DNA from 3 places in the Endozoicomonas sp. 4G genome. Region 1 is predicted to be linked to each of the others. Evidence: predicted binding sites of a transcription regulator. Region 1 holds the regulator's gene; each other region holds the start of a gene.
The links. The regulator FliA, encoded in region 1, starts transcription of late flagellar genes. The targets are predictions, from matches to a motif close to CTAAAGTTNNNNNNNNNNCNGCCGATA.

Region 2: the regulator FliA is predicted to act here: its motif matches at 1,597-1,623, upstream of flgM (flagellar biosynthesis anti-sigma factor FlgM).
Region 3: the regulator FliA is predicted to act here: its motif matches at 5,324-5,350, upstream of fliD (flagellar filament capping protein FliD).

What each region holds. Positions count from the first base shown of each region.
Region 1 is NZ_CP082909.1:3,493,352-3,504,338, reverse strand. Features, by position in the region: gene K7B67_RS13665 (DUF3080 family protein) at 1-263, opposite strand, end outside; gene pdxB (4-phosphoerythronate dehydrogenase PdxB) at 406-1,557, shown strand; gene K7B67_RS13655 (hypothetical protein) at 1,647-2,027, shown strand; gene K7B67_RS13650 (hypothetical protein) at 2,090-2,875, opposite strand; gene K7B67_RS13645 (hypothetical protein) at 3,347-4,204, shown strand; gene K7B67_RS13640 (sigma-54 dependent transcriptional regulator) at 4,572-6,029, shown strand; gene K7B67_RS13635 (P-loop NTPase) at 6,661-7,470, shown strand; gene K7B67_RS13630 (RNA polymerase sigma factor FliA) at 7,473-8,231, shown strand; gene K7B67_RS13625 (rhodanese-like domain-containing protein) at 8,352-8,819, shown strand; gene pepT (peptidase T) at 8,938-10,176, opposite strand; gene dcuC (anaerobic C4-dicarboxylate transporter DcuC) at 10,283-10,987, opposite strand, start outside.
Region 2 is NZ_CP082909.1:287,356-298,342, reverse strand. Features, by position in the region: gene K7B67_RS01530 (OmpA family protein) at 1-764, opposite strand, end outside; gene K7B67_RS01525 (flagellar protein FlgN) at 770-1,279, opposite strand; gene flgM (flagellar biosynthesis anti-sigma factor FlgM) at 1,251-1,559, opposite strand; gene flgL (flagellar hook-associated protein FlgL) at 1,664-2,587, opposite strand; gene flgK (flagellar hook-associated protein FlgK) at 2,609-4,246, opposite strand; gene K7B67_RS01505 (rod-binding protein) at 4,252-4,593, opposite strand; gene K7B67_RS01500 (flagellar basal body P-ring protein FlgI) at 4,649-5,767, opposite strand; gene K7B67_RS01495 (flagellar basal body L-ring protein FlgH) at 5,779-6,555, opposite strand; gene flgG (flagellar basal-body rod protein FlgG) at 6,590-7,375, opposite strand; gene flgF (flagellar basal-body rod protein FlgF) at 7,405-8,139, opposite strand; gene flgE (flagellar hook protein FlgE) at 8,139-9,392, opposite strand; gene K7B67_RS01475 (flagellar hook capping FlgD N-terminal domain-containing protein) at 9,428-10,063, opposite strand; gene flgC (flagellar basal body rod protein FlgC) at 10,075-10,494, opposite strand; gene flgB (flagellar basal body rod protein FlgB) at 10,495-10,881, opposite strand.
Region 3 is NZ_CP082909.1:310,019-321,005, reverse strand. Features, by position in the region: gene K7B67_RS01655 (flagellar motor protein MotB) at 1-78, opposite strand, end outside; gene motA (flagellar motor stator protein MotA) at 78-929, opposite strand; gene K7B67_RS01645 (FliA/WhiG family RNA polymerase sigma factor) at 934-1,668, opposite strand; gene K7B67_RS01640 (flagellar basal body-associated FliL family protein) at 1,685-2,197, opposite strand; gene K7B67_RS01635 (flagellar hook-length control protein FliK) at 2,226-3,521, opposite strand; gene fliS (flagellar export chaperone FliS) at 3,535-3,936, opposite strand; gene fliD (flagellar filament capping protein FliD) at 3,951-5,291, opposite strand; gene K7B67_RS01620 (flagellin) at 5,441-6,244, opposite strand; gene K7B67_RS01615 (flagellin) at 6,407-7,210, opposite strand; gene fliQ (flagellar biosynthesis protein FliQ) at 7,401-7,670, shown strand; gene fliR (flagellar biosynthetic protein FliR) at 7,670-8,443, shown strand; gene flhB (flagellar biosynthesis protein FlhB) at 8,454-9,605, shown strand; gene flhA (flagellar biosynthesis protein FlhA) at 9,602-10,987, shown strand, end outside.

The sequences.
Region 1 (10,987 bases):
AGCTGAGTGAGCCTGGGGCATTCCAGAAGATTCAGGGCTTCCAGTGCTTTCAAGCGAATATCCGGCAATGGGTATTGCCTCTCTCTTAGCGGAGGAAGTTCAGGAAAGCTGACCGTAGCGGGAGGCAGTGGCTGCCCGGTAACGGTACTGATCCTTTCTTCATACTCCTCCAACTGATATTCAGGTGTGGAACGATAACCACAGCTTGTCAGAGTGAACAGTAAAAGCAGGGCAAGGGTGCGAACAGTTACTTTCGAAGTCATGGGCAGTAATTGGCCGGAATGAAAGCTGTATAGATTTTATTTCTCAAACAGGAAAAATGGAATCCCATAAGTCCTGAGTTGTTAATTTTAAGGATGGACTATAGTATCACGGCATTACTGAACTCAATGAGCACTGCTATCGATGAAAATTGTTGCTGACGAGAACATTCCACTGCTCCATGAATGCTTTGGTGCACTGGGTGAAGTAGTGGCTTTGCAGGGGCGGGATATTGCTGCTGGCGATATTGCTGGTGCCGACGCGCTGCTGGTGCGCTCAGTGACAAAGGTGAATGAAGCGCTGCTGAGCCAGGCTTCTTCACTCAGGTTTGTTGGCTCATGTACTGCTGGCGTTGATCATATTGATCAGTTCGCCCTGGCCAACCGAGGCATTACATTTGCTAATGCGCCTGGTTGTAATGCTCAATCGGTTGTTGAGTACGTGCTTTGTGCTCTGGATATTCTTGCTGATCGCGATGGCTTTGAGCTGAAAAAAAGAAAGGTCGGCATTGTGGGCCACGGGCAAGTGGGCAGCCGACTGTATCAAACCTTTGCAGGACTGGGTGTTGAGGTTATGGCCTGTGATCCGCTCTGTGAGCGAACGCCGGGAGTCCGATTTGAACCTTTAGAAACACTGCTGCAACAGTGTGATGTTATTGCCCTGCATACCCCCCTGACCTGGCATGTGGATTACCCCACCCATCACATGCTGGATTATGACAGGCTGAGCCAGATAAAACCGGGCTCTATTCTGATCAATGGCGGAAGAGGCCCTGTCATTGATAACCAGGCGCTGCTGAAAGTCCTTGAAGAAGGTCTTGATCTCAGTGTGGTGCTGGATGTTTGGGAATATGAACCCGATGTCAATCTGGATTTGCTGGCCCGCGTGGATATTGGCACCCCTCATATTGCTGGTTACAGCCTGGACGGAAAAATCTCGGGTACTGAAAAGGTGTATAAGGCCCTGTGCCGGACCTTTGGTTTGCCGGGCCGGGTCAGGCTGGCCGCTGTCACTCCCATGCCCGCCCTGAAAAGAATGGGTTTTAATGACTCTGCCACCGCTGCCCAGGCTGCTGGTCTGGCGATGAAATCAGTCTACGATCTACGCCACGACGATGCCCTTATGCGCCGCCTCCTCTATATGGATAAGAAAGCACGCTGCATCGAGTTTGACCGAATGAGAAAGCATTACCGGGAGCGGCGGGAGTTCAGCACTCTGACAGTTCAGGCCAGAAAGTGTGAGGCAGGAGTGCAGGAGCATCTGAAGGCGCTGGGCTTTCATCTTCAGGAGTGCTGAGAAAGGTTTGGCAGGTCGTATAAATAGAGTAAAGAGTCTCGGTGATCTTACGATAACCCTGTTGAGATAAGTTCACTGAGACCGGTTCCATGATCAAGACATTGGTGCTAAGCCGCTATATCAGACCATTGGGATGGATTGCCATTGTGATTTGTGCAGTGACCTGGTGGATGGATCTGACAGAAATTGTGAAAACCTGCCCATTCTGCCGCACTGAAAGAACGGTTATCGGGCTGCTCGGCATCCTGATGGTGCTGCCTCATTACCGTTATATCAGTATATTTTTGACCTGCCTGTTTGCTGCGGTCGGCTTGGTCACCGCCTCCCAGCACCTGTTCCTGATGATAAAAAACTGGCACTTCTCATTAAATACCCCGCTGGTTATTATTGCTCTGTGTCTGCTCAGTGGTGAGCTGCTGCTGCTGATCGAAAGAACCTGGCTGAATCGCAAAAAGTCTGACACAAAATGAAACTCAGTGCCCGCTATGTTGTTATGCGGGCATAAACGGGCACTTTTTAATATTGAAAATGATTATAATTCGGTAGATGGATCGAGAAGGCCATCAACAGTTAATGGTTTTCTCAGCAAGACCCTTTTCCATTTATTATCATGAGGCAGATAATGCTGAGTGTATAAATAGCTAAAAATTGCGTATGCTTCGAGTACTGACATAAGGCCATAAAGAATAGGGGTGCCAATTTTATCACCAGGCGTTTGACGCCGATCCCAGAAGCTATAACCCTCACGTACGCGAGCGAGTCCGGTAATAACATAGAGGACAGGGAAAGATGCCATTCCTAATAATGCAGTCCCTTCACCGTAATAAGGGTAACTAAAACTGTAATAATCAATTGTTCTGGAGTCCGATAAATCATTCTTTAGCTTGTTTTTGAAATTTTCTCCAACGGAAATATTCTTATGTTGAACAGTATTGCTTGCAAAATCATATAATGCTGTTGATATATCTGTATTAATGTCGCCGGGTGACGCAAACATATGAGACACCCATCGTTCAATATAAGGAGAATTATACGGTTCAGTTTTAATGTCGATCAATGTTGAACTTCTCCATAGAATCAAATCAATATTATCAACTGTCAAAGCTGTAGTAGGGTAAAAAAAGAGGTCTTTGGGTTTAAGGTAATCGACTGTTTTGCTGGAAATGACCGGGCCAAAAATATTTATTCCCTTAATATCAGGCAGGTTGATGTTTCTATCTTTAGCATTGAGGTCTATCCGCCTTTTCAGCTCTTTAATATCAACGGTATCAGTGCACAAGTGAAATGCAGAATGCCCGTTTTCTTCAAGATTCTTCATGTAATATTGAATGGAATACCTGTATTTTTTACAGTAATTCTCATGGAAAACTACCACGTAATGTGGCGGCGGGATTGTGATGGCTTTACTGTGCAAAAAAGGAAATAAGCAAAATAAAGTTAGTATACTGAGCAGAATCTTTTTCACTTTTGTTTACCCTGAGTTATTGGTTCAGATATAGACATCAGAAGTTAAAAATAGTTCCAAAATGACGGAGTGTACTGACCCCGCTCAAACCAGGCAATAATATGGGGTGGCAAGCCAAAGTCTAAATGCTTTTCGACGGTTTTTTCGACGGTTTTTTCGACGGTTTTTTCGACGGTTTTTTCGACGGTTTTTTCGACGGTTTTTTCGACGGTTTTTTCGACGATTGTTATGCAGACTTACCTGATGGTTATTATTAATCAACAAACAAGGGAATTATTGGCTTTCTTATCTGTCGTATAGAGAAATAATACAGGATGTATGCCAATGAACCCAGTAACAGAGATATGCTTGCAAGCTGATCTCGCTTTAACAGAGTCAGTAAGCTCCGGTCGTAAAGAGTTGGCAACTAATCAATTAACTTTGGATAAAAGCTATCAGACTCAGGTTAATAATAAATGGTTATCAGAAAGAAAGGTTAGTCCTGCCAATCAATTAATCTTTCACGATGAAGAATTCTTTATTGAGGTAAGGAATAAGGACTTTGACTCTCATATTTTTCCATTTAGTCTGAATGGCATAAAGTATCATAACGTGACTCCTGACTTGCCTGTTTTAGAAAAAGATTTTTCAGGTTATTTGTCTTTTTTTGAAGAGGTTGTTCCTGATTCAGACCACTGGATTGAAGCTAAAAAAAGATTATCCAATATCTTCACGGAGGGGTTTGAGAATGTGTGTAAAACTTTATGGAATTTTCAAGATGATGACAGTGTTGTAAGTGGCTGCTGTCATCAATTTGTTAATTATCTGGCATTTGGAATGGATAGACAATCGGTTAAAGATTTTAATGGTTGGTATGAAAGCCTGCCTTTTGCTTCTGTTCAGGAATTTGATCAAGAAAAACTACGCTGGGGAGATATTGTACAGTTATTATCAGATGGAAAATTGATTCATAGTCTCTTTTATATAGGAAATGGAAAGTATATAAACAAGCACGGTGGGTTAGATATATTTTTCCAGGCTTTACCCTCTGTACAAGTTTCATACCCTTCAGACTCAGTGCGCATTGTCAGACTAGCGCCTGAATACTACTCAAAAAAAATACCGTTTCAAGCAAAGTACGGACTTTCTACTGCTGCTCAAGCGAAAATTCCCCGTCGTCTACAGCGACCACAAGTGACTTAAAGTGAACACTTGGAATTCTCTGCTTTTCCCACTCGCGAGGGTGGCACGAAAAGGTCATCGGTGAATTCATCTCACGAATGTGCTGCCAACCAGTCTGAAGCATGACCCAAATGAGGCTTGCTGGCATCCGACCGTAGATCTCCCGGGGGTGTCCATCTTTGCAGATGGCACCCGCAAACGATCGATAAGGAGGGTTATTTCACGTCATTTTTCACAAAAAAGTCGAAAAAAGGATTAAAGTGTCGAAGAAATTTGACGAAATAGGATTTTAGACCTTAAATGAATTAATAAGAGTTTGCTTATTGCGATTCATATTATTTCAAGGCTGTTTATTCTCATTGCGTAGATGACAAGGAAAGTCGTTACAATGGATGCAGCAGATCAGGTATTGATCATCGAAGACTCTCAACAGCGCCGACATGATCTAAGTACCATTATCGAGTTTATGGGGTATCGTACCAAGGCGGTCAGCTCCGCCCATTGGGAAGATGCTATCAAAGAATCCGACAAAAGTGGTTTCTGTGCGCTTTTTCTTGGAGATTTTCTCCAGGCAGAAAGCTCAATGCAGGGCATGATCGCCCGCATACAGAATTGGAGTGGCGGTGTTCCCGTCATTCGCATAGCTGAGCCGCTTCCGGAAAACCTCCAATCCTCCCTTCGCAGACAGATCATCGCTCGTGTAGACTGGCCCTGCAACCGTTCACAGTTACTCTCGTGTTTGCATTATGGTCAGGTGTACCGTGAGCAATGGCGTCAACTTCACCAGACTGGAATGAATCAGCAGGTAGAACTGTTCCGTGGACTGGTCGGTAAAAGTGATCGAGTTCGTAAAGTTCGCGCTTTTATGGCACAGGTGGCCAACCGTGACGTCAATGTTATGGTGACCGGTGAGTCAGGAACAGGCAAAGAGCTGGTGGCCAGAAATCTGCATGACCATTCCCATCGTCGGGATATGCCTTTTGTGCCAGTAAACTGTGGTGCCATTCCTAACGAGTTGTTGGAAAGTGAACTGTTTGGCCATGAGAAAGGCTCTTTTACCGGAGCTGTTAGCTCAAGAAAAGGACGGTTTGAACTGGCACAGGGTGGCACACTGTTTCTTGACGAAATTGGTGATATGCCACTGCACATGCAGGTTAAGTTGCTCAGGGTTTTGCAGGAACGGACGATTGAAAGAGTGGGCGGTTCCGAGCAGATTCCCGTGGATGTCAGAATTATAGCGGCTACCCATAAAAACCTTTCTGAAATGATTGAGTCCGGTGAATTCAGGGAAGACCTGTACTACCGACTGAATGTATTCCCCATTGAAATGCCTGCACTCAGGGATCGTCCGGAAGATATTCCGCTGATTCTCAACGAGCTGGTCAGCGCCATGGAAAAACAGAGTCGTGGCTCCATTCGTTTGAGTTCCGCTGCCATTATGTCGCTCTGCCGTCATGGCTGGCCAGGCAACGTCAGGGAAATGTCCAATTTGCTGGAAAGGCTGGCGATCATGTACCCATACGGTGTCGTAGGTGTTCAGGATCTGCCTCAGAATTTTCGTTATATGGAAGCCATTTCTGATGATGACGGTGTTGCCGAGTTATTCCCGGACAGCATTCAGCCCGCCGGGCCTGGAAAAGTGGATGACTTGGCGATTCTTCCTGTTGGCGGCCTGAATCTGAAGGAGTTTTTGACGCGACTGGAAAAAAGTCTGATTCAGCAAGCCTTAAGTGACTGCAACAGCGTTGTAGCCAGGGCGGCTGACAAACTTCAGATTCGCCGTACTACGTTGGTTGAGAAAATGAGAAAGTATGGCCTTCATCGTTATGAAGAAACCATGCGTTAAGTCGATCGTTTAAAAAAAATGGCTGTCAGCGTTAGCTGACAGCCATTTTTTTTGCCTGAAATTTCCAGTTTTCAGCGTCCATTTTATGACGGCCTCACCTGCTTTTGAAAAAAAAGCAGGTGAGGCCGTTTTTGTATTTTTTTGACGGTTTTTATCTCAGAGTGAACCGTGTTTTTCGATGTGTATAAAATTATCTTTATTTTGTCGTTTTTTAAGTTATCCACATTTTGTTTTTATTTAGTCAATAAAATAACGGTTTTTTAAATTCGAAAAATTTTTATGCGACAGTAATTCGTCACTATAAAATGACAGTGTCAAATAATTTGCTTTTTATTTTTCAACAAAAAGACATTTGATGCCTTTTTGTTGACAGTCGTCTTAACGCTGTCAAAAAAGTAACGTGACAGCAATTCGACTAATAAAAATAAATTTCAATAAAAACAGTGGGTTATGTTGATTTTTTTGAGGGCGATAAAAATGGTGTTTCGTCAGGCAGGCGATTATCCCTGAAAAACAGGCATTTTAAAAAATTGGCACGGCTCTTGTTACTAATAAGACATAGGCAGTAAAAAGAAAAAACGTTTTTGATTCCAGATCTCATGCAGTAATCACTTATAAGAAGCTGAAACTCATGAACTCATCAACAAAACAGATTATTGCGGTTGCAGGATGTAAAGGTGGAGTAGGTAAAACACTGATTGCTGTCAATCTCGCACTGGCGCTTACAAACAACGGAAGACGTGTGGTTTTAATGGATGGAAACCTCGCAGTCCCTGATGTTGGACTAAGCCTTGGGCTTGAGAAGAAGCTCGATATGACTCACTTCGATGACAACGACTCTTTTTCCAGTTTTATTCAGGATGGACCCGGGGGGCTGAAAGTATTGTCGCCAGAAGGGGAACCCATCTGGAGAGAGACCGTAGAAACCGGTCATGCTGTCCGAATGATAGACAGTCTGGAGTCACTGGCTCCCACGCTTGATACCCTGGTCATTGATACCGCTCCCGGGTTGGCTCCGGATAATGTAGCGCTTATTCAGGCAGCGGGAGAAATTCTCATCGTTATCAATCAGGAAGTTTTATCACTGTTAGATGCTGTGAGGATGATCCGTATGCTTTACCGAATATACGGTGTTCGTCGTTTTGGAGTGATTGTAAACGCCGTTAGTAATCGTCGGTATGGTTCTAACCAGTTTGAAAGACTGCAATCTTATCTTAATGATGAAGTAGAAATTATTCTCCGTTACCTGGGATCCATTCCATTCGACAAGGCGGTTGCAGGTTCGCTGGCCCGTCAGCAGGCTCTTTTGCAGTTCAGTCCGGATTGCCGGGCTTCGAAAGCCATTTCTCGTATTGCCCATCAGATGATGGCAATACCGGTCACACCACCAAGAGGTCGTATTGAATTCTTCTTGCCAACAAGAATAAAAGAGAGGGTATAAGCATGGATGCTACAGCACAGGATGTGCAGGCAATTAAAGCGGCTCAGGAAAAGAGTCAGGAAAAGAGTCAGAAACTGATTCAGACCGAAATGGTTGAAACCCATAAAGCCCTGGTAAAAAGAATCGCTAACCATCTGGCAGCCAGAATGCCAGCCAGCGTTCAGATCGACGATCTGGTTCAATCAGGCATGATCGGTCTGCTGGAAGCGGCCTCAAAATACGATGCCAGTAAAGGAGCCAGTTTCGAAACCTTTGCCGGTATCCGTATCCGTGGTGCCATGCTGGATGAAATCCGTAAAGGTGACTGGGGACCAAGATCCGTATACAGAAACAGTCGTAAAGTGACGGAAGCGATTCAGAAAGTTGAAGCCCGCCTGGGAAGAGATGCCAGAGATTTCGAAGTGGCCCAGGAGCTGGAAGTTAATCTCGATGAGTTCTACACCATTCTTAGTGATCTCCGTGGTTGTCGACTGTTCAGTTTTGAAGAACTGTTCGACAGCGAAGAGTCCAGAATGCAGGCCCGTTCTGGAGATCGGGGCCCATCCGCCGATATTCAGGAAGAGAAGTTCAAGTATGCCCTGGTGGAAGCGATAGAGAAGTTACCTGAGCGAGAAAAGCTGGTGCTGATGCTTTATTACGATGAGGAAATGAATCTCAAGGAGATTGGTAAGGTTCTCGGTGTCAGCGAGTCCAGAGTCAGTCAGATTCACTCCCAGGCCGCTGTCAGATTGAGAGCCAGACTTCATCACTGGTTAGGTTAAAACATCAGTGTTCCTAAAGGGACCCTTGCGGGTCCCCAAGCTCTCAGGTCCTTGCTCCATGTCTTTTTTAATAAATAGTCTTAAACGGAATAAATAGCCTTATAACGGACCTGTTTTCATATGAAATGGAATTTTTATCTTGCGGGGTGCTTTCTAGCCCTGACCTCCTGCTTCCTCTCTGCCCAGGAAGCGCCAGTCCATATCAAAAATGTTGTTACCATCAACTCACAACAGGCCAAGCGCCTTCATGAACTGGGAGCCCTGTTTATCGATGTGAGGCCCTATCAACAGTGGCAATGGGGGCATATTGAGCGGTCTAACAGCCTGGATCTCAGGGCCGGTTTCAGACAACTATTTGCGCCTGATACTCTGGATAAAAAGACGCCTATTGTCATCTATGGCAACAGCACTTACCACATGAGGGGAGCGGTAGCGAGTTACCTTGCAGCACTCTGGGGGTACAAGAGAGTGTTCTTTTTCAGGGATGGCTACTTTTCCTGGTTAGCACTTGATTATCCGGTCACTCTTCAGTCAGATCAGGTACCAGAAGAGGTAGTCAGTCGGGAGCCAGAGAAGGAAAAAGATTGATGATAGGAGTGAATGGCGGGCGTTCTCGATCATGCTGATAAGGTGAGTCTTATACAGCTATTAAAAAAGACGTCTAATAACGTCTTTTTTAATAGCTGTATAAACAAAATTTTTGTAATCAGTGTTCGTGATTATTAAACGTCTGGGGAGCTAGCTGGGCAATATTCACCAGCACTTCGACGGTTTTTTCCATGTCTTCCAGACAGATAAACTCATAGGGTCCATGGAAATTGTAACCGCCGGTGAAAATATTGGGGCAGGGCAGTCCTTTAAAGGAAAGTCTGGCACCGTCGGTACCACCCCGGATAGGAATGATTACAGGTCTAACTTCTGCAGTTTCTATGGCCTTGATAGCCAGGTTGATAATATCTTTCTTAGGTTCAATCACTTCACGCATGTTGCGGTAGTTATCGGTTAATTCCAGGGAGAGCCTGTGCTCACCATATCGATAGTTGAATTCAGCGACTTTGTCAGTGATGAATTGTTTGCGAGCTGTCTGTTTTTCCGGATCAAAGTCTCTGATGATCCAGTTCATCGTGGTTTCTGTCACTGAGCTTTCCATGGTCTTAAGGTGGTAAAAACCTTGATAACCTTCGGTAGTCTGAGGTGTCTCGTCTGAGGGCATTTCACCGATAAACTCAGCAGCGATGAGCATGGCATTCACCAACTTGTTTTTCGCATGTCCCGGATGAACACTTTGGCCAGTCACGTTGATTTTAGCAGCTGAAGCGTTGAAGTTCTCGTACTGGAACTCGCCCAGTGGCCCTCCATCAATTGTATAGGCGAAGTCTGCACCAAAACTGCCGACATCAAACAAGTTTGCACCCCTGCCAATTTCTTCATCAGGAGTAAAGCCAATACGAATTTCGGCATGGGGAATTTCTGGGTGGGCTATTAAGTAGTCAACAGCGGTAAGTATTTCAGCAATACCTGCTTTATTATCTGCGCCCAGCAAGGTAGAGCCATCGGTAGTGATCAGAGTTTTGTTCAGGCAATTATCCAGCTCCGGGAACTCTGAAGGACATAGGGTGAACTGTTGGCCGAGTTCAATGGCTTTGCCGTCGTAGTTTTTAATAATCTGTGGGTTGACCTGATGACCTGAAAAATCCGGGGCGGTATCCATATGAGCGATAAAGCCAATCACAGGCGCTGCGGTTTCTGTGTTGGTGGGCAGTCTGGCCGACAGATAGCAGTGCTCATCCAGTACGACATCGGTAAGGCCCATAGTTTCCAGTTCATTTTGCAGATATCTGGCCAGGTTCCACTGTTTTTCAGTGCTGGGAGTGGCTGAGTGATCCGGGTTGGATTGGGTATCTATACGGACATATTCCAAAAAGCGATCGAGCAGTTTTGACATAACTTTCAGCTCCCTGTTGGGTCATTAAGTAAAAGAATCGTTTGTGCGCAAGCAGTGCCGGAGTACCAGCAACCACCTTGCGCTATTTTTTCAAGTCAGTGGCTGTTTATGGGTAGATTGGTAAGTAGAAGAGGGTGATCACAATGTTCACCACCAGACCAAATGCCAGGGGTGGAATGGTGCGTTTTACCAGATCCATCGGCGATACCTGAGCAATACCGGCTGTTGCGACAATAACGCCAGCAACAGGAGACATGCCCCGGCCTGCATTTGAAGCCTGTTGCATGGGCAAAATCAGGAACGCTGGGTTGATGCCCATTTTCATAGCAATAGCAGGAATCAACTCGACAAAAGCGTAGAAAGGGGCGTTACCTGACCCCATGATAATGGAAGCAATCAGAGTGATAGCGACAAAGAACAACATGATTAAGACCGGGCCAAACCCCATATTGCTTGTCAGTCCCAGAAGATTGTCAATAACGCCGGAAGCCACCAGACCTTGAGAGAACACACCGGCTGCAATCAGCAGGGTTACTACATTGGAAAAGGCCTCGCCCATCTTTTCAAAACAATGCTTCATACCACCAAAAACAACATCGCTGTCTCTGTGTCGGATCATTTCTACCAGCATCACGATAAAAATACAGATGAGCAGGATGGTCACCACCTCCAGCTCAAGGCCAGCAATCAGGCCGCTGCCAAACAGCGTGACGAAAATAACCGGCAGAAATGGAAACAAGGCATAGTAACGAGGTGCAATAATATCCAGTGATTGTTCGACCTCTACAGATTCCCCGCCCGTTAGCCCGTG
Region 2 (10,987 bases), 2.8 Mb from region 1:
GCAATGCCTTTTGATCGCAAATAGTTAAACACCCGAATGGCACGTATTTTTGACAGCTGAAGATTTTCCAGCCTGTCACCCCAGGAATCTGTGTGAGCATCAATAGTCACATTGGCGATACTTTTATCCACCAGAATATAAGTAGCCAGGTCATCAAGGTGTGATAATCGTTCGGGGCTTATGCGGGATCTTGCAGGAGGGTAGTAGATCATCGTTTCTCTGGCCTGCTCATAGTTCAGAGCCAGTAACGCCCCATAACACTGATAAAATGATGCTGCCGTTTTTTGAAAATTCATGGCGGGCATTTTAATGAAAACAGGGTTAACCGCTTCCCTCTGAATCTCAATAACCAGCTGATGACCCTGTTGCAGGTCTTCAACGACACGGGCCACATTAACTTTCATTGCAAACGGTTTTTCCGGCTCTACTTCAATATCGCCAAAAGCATTCACATAAGGGCTATGAAGCCAGGGTGTTTGTTGCACCTCAACACGAATATGACGGGCTTCTTTAATAAACACATCCGATTCCAGGGCGATATAATGCACGCCTCCGGCAGCGGAATTCAAAACGATATTGCCAAGCCCGGTCACTTTGCTAACCAGACGACACTGGAAACGGGAAGTCGTCAGCTCCCACTGATGGTCACTCAGTTCCTGCGGGAACTCTCTGACCGGGTTGGCTAAAGACCGGGAAACCAGCAACAGGGCGAGGCCAAAAATCAACAGTTTCCGTAGTTGCCGTGCATGATCGGAAAACAACATGCTGATCAGCCCAGCTTTCTTTCACAGATGCCCTGCTGGTTATAGGGCGTAGATTCCTGAGTGGCGAAAACGACATCAATAATCTGGTTAGTACTGGCAGCCAGACGACTCAACAGTTTACCGTTGGCCTGATTCAGAGTACGACAACGGCCTGCTGTTATTTCCAGTTGATGCCACTGTTTCAGTGTGGTTTCCGTTTGAGGAGTGAGAGGTATCATTTGCAGAAAAGATCGCATACCCACCTTATCCGGTGACAGCCCCATTTCTTTCAAATAGTGCTCTCGCAGGGAAGCATTCAGTTGCAGCATGTTCAGTAGTTTGACCTGAGTCTCAAGATGAGTCTCTAACGCGCTAATATTCCTTTCTAACATCAGATTGTGGGCTTTACTCAGAACCGCTTCCAGTTTGCGGGTTAAAGCCAGTGCATCACGAATATTATCCAACAGCTTTTGTTCAGGAGAAACGCTGTAAGCACTCGTCTTATGGTCACTCCTTTCGGTGGTCGTCAAAGTCATCGGAAAGCTCCAGAATTTTGTTGGCCAGCATTTGATAATCGACCGGCATCTCTCCTTTTTTAATGGCCTGACGAATGCTCTCTACTTTTTTCTGGTCAATTTCATCTATCGCTGAAAGGGACTGGAACAACTCTTCAATATTCTGGGCTTCACCACTCAACCGGAGACGATCGTCATTGACTTTAGGAGGTTCAACCGCTTTGGCACCATTCTTGACAGCAGGCTGAGCAATTATTGGGCTGGCTGCTTTTTTTGACCCGGTGCGATTTATTCCTGACATGCTTGTCACCACTCGTCTGTGATGGGTTCAGAACTCCAATCGGCAAGGTGTCAAAAAATCTTAAATTCTCTGAAGTGGGGGATTTTTTTAAAAAAAATAACCGGTTAGAAATAATTGAACAGCGACAACTGCTTGATGTTGGCATACACCTGCTGACTGGCACTGAGGACGGTCTGTTGGTGGGCCAGATCGGTAGCTGCCTTGGCCATATCAACATCTTCAAGGGATGAACGAAGGCTTTCCAGCATCAGTTTGATATCGGCATGGCTGTCACCCACCCGGTCAAGCACAGTCTGATTACTGCCTGCCTTGGTCTGGGCGATTCCAACCCGCTCCAGAGTGGCATCAACCCATTTCATTGCCTCTGTGGAGTTAAAAACAGTCTTAGGATCAGAAGCTCTCAGTTCAGCCACCGCAACAGACAAGGCATCAAAGATACTATCCATTGTTGCTGGTGGTGTAATGGCTGAATCAAAAAACAGATTTTCTCCCGACTCATTAACCGGCACCTGAGCCGAGCCACTGATATTGACCTGGCGAAGGTTATTATTGCCACTGTACGAATAATCACCGGTGGTTGCATCAAACGTAACCGGCATCTGAGTGCTCAGGGTTCCGGAGAACAAGTATTGCTCATCGGACTGCTGATAATTGGCCAGGCTCAACAGAGATTCACTGATCGTTTCCAGCTCCTCTGCCAGTGGCTTATAGTCCTCAACCGACAGGACTTCGTTACTGGCCTGCAAAATAATATCCCGTGCACGACGCAACTGATCCGTCATACTACTGTACAAAACATCCTGCTGCTCCAGCATTCTTCTGGCCGAATCAATGTTGTCTTCGTACTGCTCTATAGCGGTTATTTCATTATTAATCTGAAGAATTTTTACGGTATCAACGGAGTCATCCGAGGGTTGCAGGATACGTTTGCCAGCGGCCATCTGTTCATTGGTAATGGCCAGTTTAGCCATACTGTCCTGCATAGCCCTGAGCATAATATTATTGAAGTTGATGGTGCTGACACGCATGTTTTGGACTCCCTGTCTGGATCAGAACATTCTGAGCAATGAATCAAAGGTTTGCCGGGCCACAGAAATAACCTGAGCATTGGCACCGTAGAGTTGCTGAAAGCGCATCAGGTTGGCAGCCTCTTCATCCAGGTTGACACCGCTGTAGGCATTGCGGCTTGCTTCAACCTGCTCAAACAGTTTTTTACCGCCATCGGCCTCTGTTTTCGCCTGAGAAGTCTGTACCGCAATATCGCCAATAAATCGGCTATAGCTTTCGGTCAGGCTTCGTTCTCCCTCGACCAGCCGACCATTCTGAAGCTCAAGAATTTTCTGCAGGTTAGAATTATCGGCCACGCCAGCACCTGCTGCGGCAAGAGCCAGGGCAGAAGGGTCCGTCAGAACCGAATCCAGATCTCTTGCCCCATAACGCACTGGTGACAGCCGGTAAATCTGGTCCGTAGCAGCTCCATCGATATCAATCTCAACACCATCAAAGCTCAGGATCTGAGTACCTGCTGCACCGGATAAGCTGCCACTATCGACTTGAACGCCATCGCTCAACCGGGTGACCACGTAGTTGCCGGTGTTGTCTACCCGCAGGTCGTACTCACTGGCTTTCAGTTGCGAACTGTCAGCAATTCTCATATCCGACACTGCGCCAGACGCAGCATCCAGGGCAAATATGCCACTTGCGGGATTAGTGAGGTCGGAAAACAGATCAACACCGGTATTGCCATTAAGATCCTCACCCTGTCTGAGCTGGGCATTGATGGTCGAAGACATCACTACCGCCAGGCGCCCAATCTCATTCTGAGCCTGCCTTAAAGCACCGTTCTGGTAACTGAGAATGCCACCAATGCTGCCACCGGGGTCACCCTGCACCGCAAGAGCAGCCGAATCACTTACAAACTCAATGGAGAAGCCGTCGGGATGGCTGGCAGAACCGCTAACATTCAGACTGTTTTTCTGATCACCCAGTAACAGAGGCTGACCTGATTTCAAGAAAATATTAATACGGCCATCAGGCTGCTCCATAACATTAACGCCCAACAGCTTGGATAATTCTTTAACAGCCAGATCCCGCTGGTCCAATAACTCGTTAGACGCCTGAGAACTGGCGCTGAGCTTCTGCACCTGGCTATTAAAACCTGCGATATTGGCCAGCAGACCATTCACTTCTGCCACCGAAGCCTCCAGTTGCCTGCCAACTAAATCCTGATGACCAACAATCTGGTTGTTCAGTGTCGTAAATTGCTGAGCCAGCTTATTACTTTCGCTGAGTATGACTTGTCTGGAAGCACTGGAATAAGGATCAGCCGATGCGCCATTAAGCGTGGTAAAAAAACTATCAAGGCCGGCGGTGAGCGACGTACTGTCGTCGCCCAACCATTGATCCAGGGAGGTGATGTATTCTGAAAAACTGGCGGTTTTTGCTGCCAGAGATTGAGTCTCCCACATCTGGGCAGTAATAAAACTACTGGCTATCCGATCAACACTGGAGGTATTAACACCGGTTCCCTTGGTGCCAATTCCCGGATACAAGGTATAAGACGGAACCCAGTAGACCCTCTGACGGCTGTAACCTTCTGATTCCGCATTGGCAATGTTATTACTGGTAACATTCAGCGATGCCTGGCTGGCCTGTAATCCAGAGATGCCGATCTGTGTCATGCTCATAGTATCTACCCCGATTCACGTTCAGTATTCAGCCAATCGTTGGTGTCACCCAGCTGCCTTACCAGAGCTTCAGCAATACCCAGCCCGCCTTCCTTACCCAGATGCCCGGCAATATGACTGTCAAACATCGACTGAAAAAACTGCACATCCTTGCCCGACATCGGCAGGTCTGAGCTGCCCATCATCGCTTCATTGGCCTGACGCATACTCTTCAGTAATTCGTTAACAAATATGGCCTCGAAGGCTTCTGCAGCTTCTTTCAGGTCTTGGGGAGCTTTTCCCTGATCCGATCCCGACTGATAAATACTGGTCAGATGTTTAGCCGACAGACTGCTTCCAATATCCATATCAAAACGCCCTTTTCGACGATCTATTCAAGAGAATCTATTTAAGAGAATCCATTTAAATCACAATTAATTCAGCTTCCAGGGCCCCGGCTGCTCTCAGCGCCTCGAGGATGGACATCAAATCCATGGGAGTAGCCCCAACACCATTAATAGCCGTCACCACTTCCTGCAAAGTGACGCCTTCGTTCACCATATAAATAGCGGCATTCTTCTCTTCTATGGCAACATCGCCGTTCAATATGGCTTGTGTCTGTCCTCCTCGAGAGAAAGGACCCGGTTGTGAGACAGACGTTTGCTGCCGGACTTTGACAACCAGATTGCCGTGACTGACCGCAGCAGGGCGAACACGAACATGCTCGCCCATGACCACCGTGCCGGTTCTGGAATTAAAAATAATTCGCGCTGCCGGAGCTGCCGTTTCCACCTTCAACTCTTCCAGCATGGACATAAAGACCACCCGCTGGCTGCTGTCTTTGGGAGCCGACACCAGGATAGAGACACCATTACTGGCATTGGCGACTTTTGGGCCAAAGTGATTATTAATGGCTTTTACGACCCTGCGAGCATTGGTGTAACTGGGCTCTTTTAAATTCAGTACCAGCTGCTCGCCAAAATTGAAGGCGCTCTGCACCGGGCGCTCAACCAATGCCCCTCCGGGAATACGACCGGCGTTCGTGCTGTTAATCTGTATGCTGCTACCAGTGACGGGAGCATCCGCCGTTCCTGTCAACCCTGAAGCAGAAACTCCGCCGACAATCAGATTGCCCTGGGCAACGGCAAACACTTCGCCATTAATGCCTTTCATCGGTGTCAGGAGCAGAGTTCCGCCTCTCAGGCTCTTGGCATCACCAATAGAAGACACGGTTACATCTATTTTCTGGCCCGGACGGGCAAAGGGAGGCAAAGTGGCGTGGACAGTGACTGCGGCAATATTTTTTGAATTCACATCAGAGCTGCTGATGGTCAACCCGAATTCTCTGAGCATATTGACCAGCGACTGTTTGGTAAACGCTGACTTATCCCCGGTACCATCAAGCCCCACCACCAGCCCGTAACCAATCAGCTGATTATTTCTGACCCCTTCAACATCCACCATATCCAACAACCGACGGGCACTGGCATTGCCCGCCATAACGAGCATCAGAAATATCAGTCCCCACCGTGTTAAAAACATAGTGACTCCTGTCAAAATGGAAACCATGGGCTGTTAAGTATCTTGCTCACCCAGCCCGGTTCATGGGCATCAGAGTTAATGCCTAATGCTACGTAATCGATTTTTGCTTCAGCCAGCCGCTCAGACGACACCTTGTTATCGGTTTTGATATCTTCCGGACGAACCAGCCCGCTGATCTTGATCAACTCTTTACCCGAATTGATGGTCAGCCATTTTTCGCCCTCAACCCTGAGGGTGCCATTACTGAAGACCTCGACGACTTTCACGGCAATATTACCTTTCAGGCTGTTACCACGGCTGGCGGACGTGTTGCCGCCGTAACTTCTGGAAGGTTGAATATCAAATGCCAGAGACCCAATCCCGCCAACAATATCTGCGCTGGATCTACCCAACAGAGTGGGATCGGGAATGCTGATCGCATTATTTTTATCGACTTTACTTAAACCACTCATGCTGACATTAGTGGTACCTTCCAGCTCAATGGTAAGAATATCGCCCAACCGATATGCACGACGGTCGGAGAACATAAAATGTCCGTAGTTGGCATTAAACAGGCTGCCACTGGGATAAACCGTTGAGCTATGAGGGGCTTTCTTTTTTAAGACGGCTTTTTCGGCAACCGCTTCGGCCACCCCTTCGGCCACCCCTTCGGCAACCGCTTTTTCCATTTCAGGTTCAGGATGCTCTGCCACCTGCTGAGGTTTAGCCGCAGATTGAGTGTCAACCTGTCGGGCTGCCGTCGTACAACCAGACAACAGAATCACGGTTATTAAACACAGACGTTTCATTCCCTGCCCCCTATCCAACTCTCTGTCAACTCTGTTACAGAGTCTGGTTAACGAACTGCATCATTTCATCAGCTGCGGCAATGACCTTGGAATTCATTTCATAGGCCCGTTGTGCTGATATCATATTGACCAACTCTTCCACTGAGCTGACATTGGAGGTTTCCAGAGTGTACTGTTTCAACACTCCCAAACCTCCCTGACCGGCGGCACCTTCTATCGGATCACCACTGGCGGCAGATTGCAGGTACATATTTCCCCCCTGAGCCACCAGACCCGCCGGATTAACAAAGTTAGCGATGTTGATCTGACCTATTTCTTCTGATTCAGCCTGTCCCTGAATCGTTGCCATAACAATGCCATCTTCACTGATACTGATTCCGGTCGTCTCAGCGGGTACGATAATGCCCGGTTCCAGAGGCAAACCACTGGCATTCACTATTTGACCATCGCCGTCTAAATGAAACTGACCATTTCTGGAAAAGGCAAGGGTGCCATCAGGCTGGGTAAACTGAAAAAAGCCATTACCGATGATCGCCAGATCCAATGCCTGTTTCGTGGTTTCATAACTGCCGGGAGTGAACACTTTCTGGGTTCCGGTCATTTTTACGCCGGTTCCCAGCTGCAAACCAGCAGGCAGTTCGTTGTCCTGGTCTGCCAGGGCTCCTGGCTGCCTTTCAATGTGATAAAAGAGATCTTCAAAATTGGCCCGATCCCGTTTGAAACCGACAGTATTGACGTTGGCCAGGTTGTTAGAAATGATGGACATCTGCTTTTCCTGAGCAGCCAGTCCGGTTTTACTGACCCATAATGCGGGATTCATAGACTCATCCTCTGGTTATTGTCTGTCAGTTACTGATCTCTGATTAAACGGTCACCGGCAGAAGCCATATCGCCAGCGGTTTTCATCAACTTCATCTGGGCTTCAAACTGTCGACTGAGGCTTAAAAACGACACCATTTCTTCTAACGCATTGACATTACTGCCCTCGAGGAAACCACTGCGCAACCTGACCTCCGGGTCTGCCTCCAGCGCTTCGCCTGCTATGGTACGAAACAGCCCGTCTCTGTCTTTGGCAATGTCTTTAATATCCGGGTTCACCAGCTTTAACTGGCCTACCTCGACAGGATTGCCGCCCTCAGCCGGTACAATGCTCACCGTACCGTCGGCACCAATAGCGACAGACTGACGATCCGGCAACTGAAGAGGCCCGCCATCACCCATAACGGGAAGCCCCCCGGCGGTCAGCAGATTACCTTCTTCATCTACTTTTAGCTGTCCGGCACGGGTATAAGCTTCATTGCCATCGCCACCCTGGACGGCAAACCAGCCACTACCCACGATCGCAACATCCAATGCCCGACCGGTTGTATCCATGGCGCCGCTGGCGAAACGACTCCCCAGTCCACGGGTCTTGGGCATCACTCGCGTGTCATGGCCATCACCCACCATTTCTACGGACAGACTGCTGACAAAGTCACGGCGGAATCCGGGGGTAGAGACATTAGCCAGGTTGTTGGCATGGACCTGCTGCGCTTTCATGGCCAGATTCGCTCCGGCCGTGCTGATATAGAGAACTTTATCCATCAGATAATATTCATCAGTGCCTGAGTAAGGTTATTACTGGTTTCAATGGTTTTGGCATTGGCCTGATAGTTACTCTGGGCCTCAATCAAACGCACCAGCTGCAACGATATATCGACATTCGATTGTTCCAGTGCCCCTGACTCCAGGGAACCCATCACCCCCGCCCCCGGAATACCCAAAGCAGGATCACCAGAAGCAATGCTTGACTGCCAGAGGCTGTCGCCCATAGGAATCAGACCACTGTCGTTGGCAAAATCGGCCAGCACCACCTGTCCCTGTACCTGGGTTTGTCCGTTAGAGTAAAGAGCCTCAAGAACACCGTCGTCGGTAATCTGAATACTGCTGAGTGAGCCCGGAGGAAAACCATTCTGGGTGACCTGGTTTACCGCAGAGTTAGTGCCCAACTGAGTGAACTTTGAAATATCTATGTCGAAGCTCATCCCATTAGCACCCGACAACCGGTTATCCCCAGCTATAATGCCCATAGTCAGGGTGCCGGGATTAGGTGTTGCCAAAGTTCCGTCGTTATTAAATGTGACTGACTGGGACAGTTCAGGTCCATCCCCATCAAAATAAAATTCAATATCCCAGGCATTATCTCCTGTCTTTTCAAAATACATACTGACAGTGTGGGATCCACCCAGACTGTCATTCACGTTAAATGCCATGGTGGAACTAAAAGTAGACTGGTCAGTTGGATCGATTGGCAGAGGAGCACTAGCCGGGTCAGTTGGATCTGTTAGCCTGACAGGAATGACATCAAGCCTGGCATCCAGATTAGCAAGGGCTACTACGTTGCTGGTAGCCTGGGCGGGCATAGAAGTCTGGTTGATTTTGAGGTCAGTCTGGGTACCCACCAGTACGTTGCCTGACCCATCGGCTGAATACCCCTGAAGCTTCAGACCCTGATTATTCACCACGTAATTATTAGCATCTAACTGAAAGTAGCCAGCCCTGGTGTAATTCATTTGACCATTGTCATTAACCACAAAAAAACCCTGGCCACTAATGGCCATATCAAGGGCATTGTCGGTTGAGGTGATATTGCCCTGGGAGAACTGCTGGCTGATAGTGGCTACCTCGACACCGGCTACCTGACCATCACCTCCTCCTACCGAAGAAGCATAAACATCAGAAAATTCAGCACGGGATCCTTTAAAGCCAATGGTGTTACTGTTGGCAATATTATTACTGACTATTTCCAGATCCTGCTGTGCAGCATTTAATCCGGTCAACCCGATCCTAAACGACATGTTCTACCCTCCCTGGTAGTCTCAGTTACCTGTAATTAATCGCCAATCATTGAGATAGAAGACAGCGGTACAGACCCCATGCCATCAAGCTTTAATTCAGCCCCGGCACCGGTCATATTGACACCTGTTACCGTTGACTTCATGGACAGTTTGCCGGTGTAGGCGACATTGTCGTTTACTCCGGTGGCCGTGACGATGTATTGCCCGGGTTTAAGCTCATCCAGAGTGAATGGGATAACACCTGCTGATTGCTGTCCCAATGATTGGGACTGAACCAAAGTACCGTCTGGCGTATAAACCCGAATAAGCACATCAGAAGCATTGACCTGCAACTCGGCCTGTCCACTGTATTCACCCGTCTCATCCACCGTCAGGCTGTTGGAGCCAACCCAGACTTCCTTCCCTACCAGTCCAACGGCTCCGAGCGCCTGAGTCTGCTGAAGAGAGCTGGTCAGACCGCCAATTCGTTCATCAATAGAGTTAAGACTTTCAACAGACGATATTTGAGAAAGCTGTGTCAGCATCTGATTGGTGTCCGTCGGTGCCAACGGATCCTGATGTTTCAACTGGGCGATGAACAGTTCAATAAACTGGTTCTGATTGACCTGCAACCCCCGGCTGTTGGTTTGGCTACTGCTGCTGCCTGGTGAAACCCCACTAACGCCTGTCATAGCTTTTCCTTTTACTCACCCAGTGACAGCAATCGTTGCTGTAATTTCTTGGCACTCACCATAATTTCCATACTGCTCTGGTAACTGCGAGTGGCCGACAGCATGTCAGCCATTTCCTCGATCACGTTGATGTCCGGATAGAACACATAACCCTCCTCATTCGCCAGTGGGCTATCTGGTTCGTAGCGTTTATTTTTTTCACTGGCTGGCATTTCGATCACTTCATCAACCTGCACTCTGGCAACGCTATTATCTTCTCCAACCGTCTGCTGATACACAGCAGAAAAAACCGGTCTCAGAGGACGGTAAGCCTCTTCAGGAGTGCTGCCGGGGCTGGAAATATTAGCCAGGTTACTGGCGATGGTGTTCAGGCGAACCATCTGGGCATTCAATGCCGAACCGGATATTTCATAGAGGTTATTCAAATGCATTTATCGACCTCCCTTAATGGCGTTCTCAAGGGAACCCAGCTTCTTACGCAGAAAAATAAGGCTGGTTTGAAAGTCCATGGCATTCTGGGAGAAAGAGGCCTGCTCAACCCCTAACTCTACCGAGTTGCCGTCGGCACTTTCCTGATAGGGAATGCGATACATCATCGACCCCTCTTCACCGGCAAGGGGCATTTCCAGATGCCTGTCATCGGTGGTGGTCGCTCCGGAAAGCTGATGTTTCAGGATGGCTTGAAATTCCACATCCCGGGCCTTGAATCCCGGTGTATCCACGTTTGCCAGGTTCCCGGCAATCACTTCTGCACGGGTTCCACGAAACGCCAGTGCCTGGGGATGAACACCCAGCGCAGACTCAAAACTGATGGCCATAGGAGTTAAGTTCCTGTTTTATCGTTATTGGAGTGGTCTGTCAGCCAAGTTCACATTGGTTTAAGATTTATCTAGCAACTCAAGGAAATCTTTAGCCGTTAACGGT
Region 3 (10,987 bases), 2.8 Mb from region 1:
TTTCCAGGAACCGCCATGATGCCCGTCACCATGACCGCCATGCTTCTTTTTGATGACAATAACATGGCCTTTACTCATTATTGGCCATCCAACAATTCTTCCAGTTCACTGAAACTGGGACGTTTATCTGAAAAAAGCATTTTCCTGCCAGAGTCCACTGAAACAATGGGAGGAAACCCGGACTTGTTAGTGCCCAGTCCTACTTTGATACATTCAAATGCCCTGATCTCCTGGTTGATTGAGTGGCCAATGGCGGTTGCACAAGGTCCCACCAAGCCATAGGCCATAAAGATGCCAAGAAAGGTGCCTGTCAGAGCCGCAGCAATCAGTCTACCCAGTTGATCCATGGGGCCGTCTATCGCACCCATGGTAATAACGATACCCAATACCGCCGCCAGGATACCAAAGCCCGGCAATGCGTCAGAAATCAGCTGCAGCGCATCCGCCGGACGCATCATTTCTGATTCCATGGATTCAATTTCTTCTTCAATAATGGTTTCGTATTCGTGGGGTTCAATGCCATCCACCAATGACAGCCTGAGGTTTTCAGCAATGAAGTTATAAATATGAGGGGTCTTCATAATCGCCGGGTATTTTGCAAAAACATCACTGTTTTCAGGATTCTCTATGTGCTCCTCAAGTGCCTTACTCCCCCCCTTTTTTTTCGCCATATTGAATAACACATACAAAAGAGAGAGCAGCTCGTCAAAATACTCACGATTAAAGCCTGAATTATTAACGGTATAAACCAAATGTCGTCCAGCGGCTTTGACAACATTAGTTGGGTTAGCAATGAGGAACGCCCCCAATGCGCCACCACCAATCATCACTATTTCTGCTGGCTGCCAGATAGCTGCCATTTCACCGCCTGCCGCCACAAAACCACCAAAGATGCAGCCAAGCTGGATCAGTAGCCCCAAAATTTTCATAACATTATTCCCTGTTCCATTCTTCCAGCAGCGAACGCAGTCGTAACACTGCCTGACGGTGTAACTGGCAAATACGGGCCTCCGTCAGTTCCAAAGCTTCTCCAATTTCTTTCATATTCAGTTCATGGACATAATAGAGATTCATCAGATGTTGCTCCCGTTCCGGCAGCTCCTGTAACGCTTTTGCCAGTGCCTTGCTGCGCTCCCTCCCCATAGCAACCACTTCTATAGAGTCATCATCATTGATCTCTATGATTTTGCTGTCGGCCTCACCCTGCATCAGCCCATCCAGGCTCAGCAGGCTGTCGGAATTACTGCCCTGCAACATGCGGTGGTATCGCTCAAGGCTGACGCCAAGTGCTTCGGCAATTTCTGACTCGGCCGGAGCACGCCCCAGTTGGGTATTAAGCTTCTGGATTGCATTCCTGATCTTTTGCCCGTGTTCCCGGTCGGTTCTGCTGCGCCAGTCCCACTGCCGTAACTCATCAATCACTGCACCCCGAATCCGGGTTTTGGCAAACTGTTCAAAGGGGACTTTGCGACCCGGATCATAACGACTGGCAGCATCCAGAAGCCCCATCATCCCTGCCTGCAAAAGATCATCCCGGGAGATATTACTGCCCAGGCTGCTGGCCAGGTGCAGCACAATCTTCTTAACCAGGGACAAGTGTTGTTTAACCAGAACATCCCGCTGATTTCCTGCCTGCTGGCGATAAGCGTTAAGTCCTTTTTGCTGCATGTCTGCCACTAAGCTGCTACTGGATCACAAGGTCCGTAATCAGACTGTCTTCCACCCTCGCTGCCACATTCTCTTTGGTCAACAGTGCATTTACTCTTGCCAGCGTTTCAGAACGGATCGTCTCGGTGACTCCTCCGGCTTTAGCCTCCTCAAAAGAGAGAGAGCCCAGATAGTTGATCATTTCATTACGAATAAGAGGACGATAAGCTTCCAGTGTTGCGATCATGGCTTCATCCCTTACCATCCATGACAGTTTTATCTGCATATACCGGGGTCGGCCTTCGCTTTTGAGAGTAATAATAAATGGCTCAAGTACCATAAAACTGGGTGGCGCCAATGTTGACACGGGTTGTTGCGGTTGCTCTTGCTGTTGCGGTTGCTGCTGGTCCTTAGGGGCCATCATGGTCATTGCCACAAAGCCGCCACCACCTGCCAGCAATAACACCAGAAGAATAATGATGATAATCAGTAACTTGCTGTTGCCTGAACTTTTGTTTTCAGAGGCGCTGCTGTCCTTTTCATCTGCCATAGTCAGGCACTCCTTTTCCGATTATCTGTTAAACGAAATGATCCAATAATCTGCCGCCATGAACCCTGAATTGTTCCTGGGCACTCTGATAACCATTTGATTCAAGACAACCATCGGCGGTGGGCAGGTATTCTGAAGATTGTTCCGACGTATCAGACTCTTTCTGGCTACCTACATCCACTGACATTTGCCCCAGGGTCAGTGATTCACTATTAAGCGCTTCCCGCAGGCGATCGCCATGAAGCAGAAGCAAATCCCTGGCGGCCGGTGTTGCTGTTATTGCCTGAAGGCTGACAGCATCTCTATCAACGCTAACCGTCAGCGTGACCCGGCCTAATTCCGGTGGGTCTAAACGAAACTCCATTTTCTGGTCACCCTGCTTGATCATTTGAACCACTGTCTGGCCAAAGGATCGCTGGGCTATTTCTGGTTGCAGGAAAGGCTGTTTAACCGAAGATGACTGGGTGACTGATGGTTGCTCAGTCATCTGAATGGAAGCAGCATGTTGAGAGGTTTGCGGCGCCTGATGAACAACCATCTGTACTGACTCAGTTTGCGGCATCAATGCGGGCATTGTTGTTGTAGACATGGATGTTGCGGACATGGTTGTTGCGGACATGGTTTTTAGAGTCACTTCCCCTTCCATTTCAACACTGGGCAGAGGCAGGGGAGCTGGAATGTCTTTTATTCCATTGTGATGTTTTATTTCCGGTACTTTGGCTTCTGCTAATATCTGATCCGGTTTTATCGTGACTTCCGACCTGAGTTTTTCGGTGAGATGATTCAGCTGATTAACATCGGTTAATGGTCTTTGAGTCTGGGTAGCTCCCTGGGCAACAACCGGAATCAAAGAGACCTGTGATTCTGGTGATCGAACCGATAAATCGATAGTTGCCGCCTTTTCAATCTGTGACACATTTACATCAGGCCGTTCAGTCCTCCCTGCTGTTGGCGTACTTTTTATCGCCACGGCTGCCTGTTCAGATTTTGTCTCTCTTATTAGTGCTGGTAAGTCGGTAACAGGAAAATGCTTTATCAGCCCGGAAGCGTCAGGGCTTATCGCCAGTAAATCGGGTGTTGCCTGCCAATCAGCAGGTGTCAACTCTGCGGGTGTCAACTCTGTAGATGCCAGCCCCAAAGCAACAAACTCTGCCGGTGCAGATTCTGTCAGGGCAAACTGCTGAAGAATGTTTTCAAAGGCAAAATCTGAGGAAGTGTTAAGGGCCTGGGCTGATGCCATAACCCGGGGTTGAGCACCATCAACCGATGGCACCGGTCTCAATAGTGATAACAACGAAAAAGCGGGTAGCGCCTGGTTTTCCATTCAAGCCTCTCTACTACTGGATCGTTGCAGTCGCAACTTGAGGTGCAGAAATATGAGCCCAGGCTTCCTGTATTTCTTTTAATAATCCCATCACTTCACTGATTGCGGTCACATCATTATCTTTATTGGCCTCAGTCAAACGCCTCATACAATAGAGGTATAACGATTGAAGATTACTGGCCAGGTCACCACCTTTTTCAAAATCCAGAGATTGTTCCAGTACCATTAGAATTTCGACGGAAAGGGAGAGGCGATCAGACTTATTGGTCAGGTCTTTTCGCTCAATGTAATGACTTGCTTTAGCCAGGTTGTCCATCAGCTTGGTAAACATCACACCCACCAGCTGGACAGAATCAGAGACTTCAACACCCGCTTTTTCCTGTTTTTGATAAGCACCCAGGCCTTTTTTCTTCATAAATCTCTCCGTGATCAGGAATTATTGTTTTGCAGGCTGTTGGTGAGCCACTCACTGGTGCCACTGAATGATGCCAGAATTGTTTCCATCATCAGGAACTGCCTCTGATGATAGCTACGGATTCGTTCCAGCCTCAGCTCCAGTCCAGCACGATCGTCTTCAATATCACTCAGGCCTTCTTCAATCCGATCTTCACGAGTTTCAAGTGTTCCGTCACTGCCAAGATGCGTTGCAAGAACCTCTTCAAGCCGACTCATTAAACCATCTTCACCCGCCAGCACCTGCGCTACTTCATCAAAGTTGTTAGCCAAAGCCTCATCCAAAGTTTCGGTATCCAGAGTTAACGAACCGTCTTCGGTGGTTTTCAACCCCAGTTGTCCAATGGTTCTGAATGGGTCGCCATCTTCACCAAATAAAGAGCTGAGTACACTTCTTAATTGGTTCGCAATAGTCCGGGTCTGGGCATCACCATTAAGAGGTCCCGCAGTTGCCCCGTTGTAATCGGTCAGCGTGTCAAGGGTGGACTGGAGCTCATTCCAGGCATCCACAAAACCCTGCATGGACTCTTTAACATTGTCTTTATCCAATGAAACATTCACGGTGACCGGGTCTGAGCTGACGGCTTTTAAATCAAGCGTGACGCCATCAATAAGATTTTCCAATTGGTTATCTGAGGAAGTGACCGTGATTGCAGCAGCGCCTGAACCAAACCTGACGATGGCATCAGCGGCCACCTGCAAGTCAGTCAATGATCCCAGGGCTGCTGATCCGCCGGAAAGGCCACTAAAGTCTGCCGTTATGGCGTTTGCTGCTCCGGATTCCTCACTATTAAGCATCAGGCGTTGCTGACCGTTTTCATTAATAATCGTGGCCTGCACTCCGGAGTTATCGGTAGCGCTGTTTATGGCATCACGTAAATCCGCCAGGCTCTCTTTGCCTGGTTCAACCACCACAGAAAAAGATTGACCGTTAACCGATAAACTGACCGTTCCGGCACCGATAGTGGCATCTGAAGCAACAGCATTGGATACCGCCTGATGATGAGTGGCCAGCTGATCCACATAAAACTGATAATTCCCTGCCACAGCACTGCTGGAAACCGTTGCACTCAAGACTGACTCATGACTGCTGCTACCTTCTCTGGGGCTGAGTTTGCTGACACTGTTCAGGCTTGTTAACTGGGTATTAAGTTCATCCAGGGCAGACTGTAGCTGACCAACAGCAGACAGTTCTACGTTATAAGCCTGCTCTCTGCGGGCATAACGGCTTTCTGCCGGAGCACGCTCGGCTTCCACCAAAGCGTCCACCATGGCGGTCACATCGAGCCCTGAGTAGATGCCATTCAAACTGAACATAATCAGCCTCTGATTAATTGTTGCTTTTATTCAGTCGGCACCGCTTTGGGAAACATGACTGAATAACAGGCAGCTCCATAAAAAATGGGAGCTGGTTGGCTCCCACAAAGACCATCAGCATTCAAGCTGACTAAACTGCTCTGAAGCGATTAACGCAACAGGGACAGAATGTTCTGGGGTATAGCATTAGCCTGAGCCAACACCGCAGTACCCGCCTGTTGCATAACCTGATACTTACTCAGTTTCGCTGTTTCTGCCGCAAAATCAGTATCCATGATACGGCTTCTGGAGGCCGTCAGATTCTCATGGATATTGGCAAGGTTATTGACGGTCGTGGTCAGTCGGTTTTGAGCCGCACCCAGGCTGGCCCGGACCGCATCATAAGCGGCAATATCTACATCCAGTGCAGCCACTGCCGTTTTCGCTGTAGCGGCATCGGTAAAGGTGGCAGCGGTCATCGCAACCGCAGCAAAGTTAAGCGTTACGTTATTGGAGGTAGCATCGGTGTAGTCAACCGCAACTTCTATGGCACCGGCACCAATGACTGTTTTACCGTTAAACTCAGTGGTTGCACTAATCCGGGTAATCTCAGCCAGCTGAGCATCGTATTCAGCTTTCAGAGCATTAACATCAGCCGTCTCATAGGTGCCACTGGAGGCCTGCAAAGCCAGATCCCTCATACGCAACATAGAGTTAGTAATCTCACTCATTGCGCCTTCAGCAGTCTGAGCCATTGAGATACCATCATTAGCGTTACGGATAGCAACACTAAGCCCACCAATTTGTGCTGACATTTTATTCGCAATTTGCAAACCGGCAGCATCGTCCTTGGCACTGTTGATACGCATACCCGAAGACAAACGCTGCATTGCAGTTTGAAGTCCCACCTCAGTCCTGGCCAAATTGCGCTGAGCATTCTGGGAAAAAATATTAGTATTTACGGTCATTGCCATTTTCTTAACTCCTGTACAAGGCTTTGACTCTATTCAGCCGACACCGCTTTGCGAAACACGACTGAATAACAAAACAGCTTCATAAATAATGGGAGCAGGCTGGCTCCCACAAAAACCATCCGCATTGAAGCTGAACAAATATTACAAACTTTCCTGAGACGATTAACGCAACAGTGACAGAATGTTCTGAGGTATAGCGTTAGCCTGAGCCAACACCGCAGTACCCGCCTGTTGCATAACCTGATACTTACTCAGATTCGCTGTTTCGGCAGCAAAATCAGTATCCATGATGCGGCTTCTGGAGGCCGTCAGGTTTTCACGGATATTGGCAAGGTTATTGACAGTCGTGGTCAGTCGGTTTTGCGCCGCACCCAAGCTGGCCCGGACCGCATCATAGGAGGCAATATCTGCATCCAGTGCACCTACTGCTGCCTTAGCGGTAGTGGCATCGGTAAAGGTAACAGCCGTCAGCGCAACCGCCGTAAAGTTAAGCGTTACGTTATTGCTGGTAGCATCGGTGTAATCAACGGCAATTTCGACGGCACCTGCGCCAAGAACGGTTGTCCCGTTAAACTCAGTGGTGGCGGCAATACGGCCAATCTCAGCGAGTTGAGCATCGTATTCAGCTTGCAGAGCGCTTATATCAGCCGCCTCATAGGTGCCACTGGAGGCCTGAAGTGCCAGGTCCCTCATACGCAGCAAAGAGTTGGTGATCTCACTCATGGCACCTTCAGCAGTCTGGGCCATGGAGATGCCATCGTTGGCATTACGGATAGCGACACCAAGTCCACCAATTTGTGCCTGCATTTTATTCGCAATCTGCAAACCGGCAGCATCATCCTTAGCGCTGTTAATACGCATACCCGAAGACAAACGCTGCATTGCCGTTTGAAGGCCTACCTCAGTCCTGGCCAAATTGCGCTGAGCATTCTGGGAGAAGATGTTAGTATTTACGGTCATTGCCATTTTCTTGATTCCTATTCAAGGTTTTAATCGCTTGATGACTTCAACGTACTGCCTGTTGATAAATACCACTCGGAAGAGCTTGTGAATTTATTAAATAGAGTTGTCATTTTTTTAAGTCGTTTTTAAAGTAAAAAAATGTTCTTATATATCTACAAAGCATTTATTTAAAAACCTGTTCAGGGGAAACCCCATGACACCGGAAGTTGTGGCAGACCTTTTTCGTGATGCGCTGACTCTTATTGTTCTGATGGTATCGGTGATTGTCATGCCCGGACTGCTGGTTGGCCTGGTGGTCAGTACCCTTCAGGCGGCAACTCAAATCAATGAACAAACCCTCAGTTTCCTCCCCCGTTTGCTGGCAACACTGGTCACCATTGGCCTGACGGGGCCCTGGTTGATTCAGGAGTTTATGGATCTGTTTCGCCGACTTTATGACTTTATTCCCGAGATGCTGGCCTGATGCCGATGGTGACTTTCTCCGAGGTGGTGGGCTGGATTGGTCAGTACCTCTGGCCGTTTTTCCGTATCGGAGCCCTGTTTCTGGCCATGCCCATTATGAATAGTCAGGTGGTGGCACCGAGAATTCGGGTAATTCTGGCGATGGCCATCACCATTATTGTTGCTCCCATGTTGCCTGCAGTTCCGGCAGTAGAGCCACTCTCAAGTACCGGTCTGTTGATCACAGTACAACAGCTGGCTATTGGTCTTGTAATGGCCATGGTACTGCAAATCTATTTCGCTATTTTCACCTCCGCCGGTCAGATGCTCTCTTTACAGATGGGACTGGGTATGGCGGTGATGTTTGATCCGATGAACGGCGCCCAGATTCCGGTAATCAGCCAGGTATTCCAACTATTGAGTTTTCTGATGTTTCTGGCGGTGGATGGACACCTGGTGGTCATTTCTATTGTTGTAGAAAGTTTTAATACCCTTCCCATTGCGCCCTTTCATATCAGCCAGCTGGCTATTGGCCAACTGCCGGCCCTGGGCGGTTGGATGTTTGCCAGTGCACTGCTAATGGTGCTACCCGCCATTGTGGCTTTATTAATTGTCATGTTTACCTTTGGTGTGATGAACCGCTCGGCTCCGCAGTTCAACATTTTCAGCCTGGGCTTTCCCCTGACCATGCTGGCGGGCATTTTTATCCTGATGCTGATCAGTTCCACCCTGAACGGTGTCTTCATACGATTTACCCAGACTGTTCTGGACCTTCTACGATCCCTGGTTCTTTAGGTATTTTAAGATGGCAGAACAACCCGATTCCGGCGAACGCTCAGAAGAACCCTCAGAACGAAAGCTTCAGAAGAGCCGTGACGAAGGCCAGGTTCCCCGATCCCGGGAGCTGGTCACTTTTGCTCTGCTGGCTTCAACGCTCGGTGCTTTATGGGTCAGTGGCGGATTAATTCGTGACCGGCTGGTACAGGTGATGCACAAAAGCTTCAGCTTTGAAAAAGACGCACTGCGTCAGGAAAGCTGGCTGACAGAGCACCTGGCCATCAGTATGACTCAGGGGTTCTCCGGTTTGATGCCTTTTGCGCTGTTTGTCATTCTGGCTTCAATCGCCGCTTCAGCGGCTTTGGGAGGCTGGATATTCTCAAACAAACAGTTACAACCCAAGGCTGAGCGCATCAGCTTTTTCAAAGGCATTAAACGTATGTTTTCTGCCAACTCCATGATTGAGTTGCTCAAGTCCATCGCCAAAATCTTGCTACTGTCTTTTTCGCTCTGGCTCATTCACCAATGGTTCTTTCGGGAGATGCTCTGGTTGAACCGGCTACCAATCATTCAGGCAATATCAGAGGGGCTCCATCATGCGGCCATGGCCTTCGCCATTCTGGTGACCGCCCTGCTGTTGATCTGTTTTATTGATGTGCCTTTTCAAAGATGGAACCACATAAAAAAACTGCGCATGACACACAAGGAAATGCGTGATGAAATGAAAGAAGCTGAAGGTCAGCCAGAGCTTCGTTCAAAACTGCGGGAAAAGCAACAGGAAATTGCCGGGCGCAGAATGATGCAGGCCGTTCCTTCAGCGGATGTCATCATCACCAATCCAACACACTTTGCAGTGGCCCTGAAGTACGATCTGGATAAAGCCAGGGCTCCCTATGTTGTCGCAAAAGGTGTTGACCGGGTAGCCTTGCGTATCTGTGCAGTAGCGAGGGAATATAATAAGCCAGTGGTACAGTCACCAACGCTAACCCGGGTGATTTATTATACGACACAGTTGAATCAGGAAATTGCCGACGACCTGTTTTTAGCAGTGGCCCAGGTTTTGGCCTACGTCCATCACCTGAATGACTTTCAGGCCGGACGCAAAAGCAAGGCACCCGATTTACCAACTCCGGAAGTTCCCCGCGCCTTCCGGGAAAAATGGGATAAAAAGGCACAATGATCAAGGAAGCTCAACGTCTGCTACACATGATGTCGCCCAAAAGCGGCAACCTGAATATCGGGATTCCACTGATCGTTCTGATGACTCTTGGCATGGTGACACTGCCAATGCCGCCTTTTATGCTGGATGTATTTTTTACCTTCAACATTGCCCTGTCGCTGCTCATTTTATTAGTCAGTATCTACACGCTTCGGCCTCTCGAGTTTGCCGTGTTTCCAACCATCCTGCTGGTTTCCACTCTGTTGCGTCTCGCTCTGAACGTGGCATCGACCAGAGTAGTGCTGCTCAATGGACACACCGGTAATGGCGCTGCCGGAAAGGTGATCCAATCCTTTGGTGAGGTGGTGATTGGCAACAGTTACGTTGTTGGTCTGGTGGTGTTCTTTATTTTGGTAATCATCAACTTTGTCGTGGTGACGAAAGGCGCTGGTCGTATTTCTGAAGTGACCGCCCGCTTTACTCTGGATGCTTTGCCAGGCAAGCAGATGTCCATCGACGCAGACTTGAATGCGGGTGTTATTAATCAGCAGGAAGCTCATGACCGCCGGGAAAGTGTACGTCGGGAGGCAGACTTCTATGGCTCAATGGATGGTGCCAGCAAGTTTGTCCGGGGCGATGCCGTGGCTGGCCTGCTGATTCTTGCCATTAATATTATTGGTGGCATGCTGATAGGCACCCTGGGTCAGGGGCTGTCCGCTGGAGATGCCTTTGCTGTTTACTCTCTGCTGACGATCGGTGACGGTCTGGTTGCCCAGATTCCATCGCTGCTGCTTTCTACCTCTGCGGCGATTATGGTAACCCGTGTTTCTGAATCGGCGGATGTCGGCCACCAGGTTTCCGAGCAGATGTTTTCTTCTCCGAAAGCGTTGGGCCTGACTGCCATGATTTTAGTGGTGATAGGCATTGTTCCCGGTATGCCCCATGTCCCCTTTATCAGTCTCGGCTTAATGGTGGCGTTTCTGGCCTGGTGGACCAGCAAACGGCAAAAGGATGAGCCTGAAAGCGGCCCTTCTCAAGCCAGCGCAGAAGACCAACATGAAACGCCCTACTCCTGGGGAGATATTCCACCGGTGGACACCCTGGGACTTGAGCTGGGTTATAAACTCATTCCTCTGGCGGATGAAAAACAGGGCGCACAATTGCTCACTCAACTGAAAGGCATTCGCAAAACCCAATCCCGGGAGCTGGGCTTCCTGATACCCAGCGTGCATGTAAAAGACAACCTGAACCTGAAACCAGACAGTTACAACATATTGCTTAAGGGTGTCATTGTCGCCGAAGGCCAGATTGAACCCATGCGTTTATTAGCCATCAATCCCGGTGAAGTGTTTGGCGAGATCAATGGCATTGAAACTTCAGAGCCTGCCTACGGACTGAAAGCA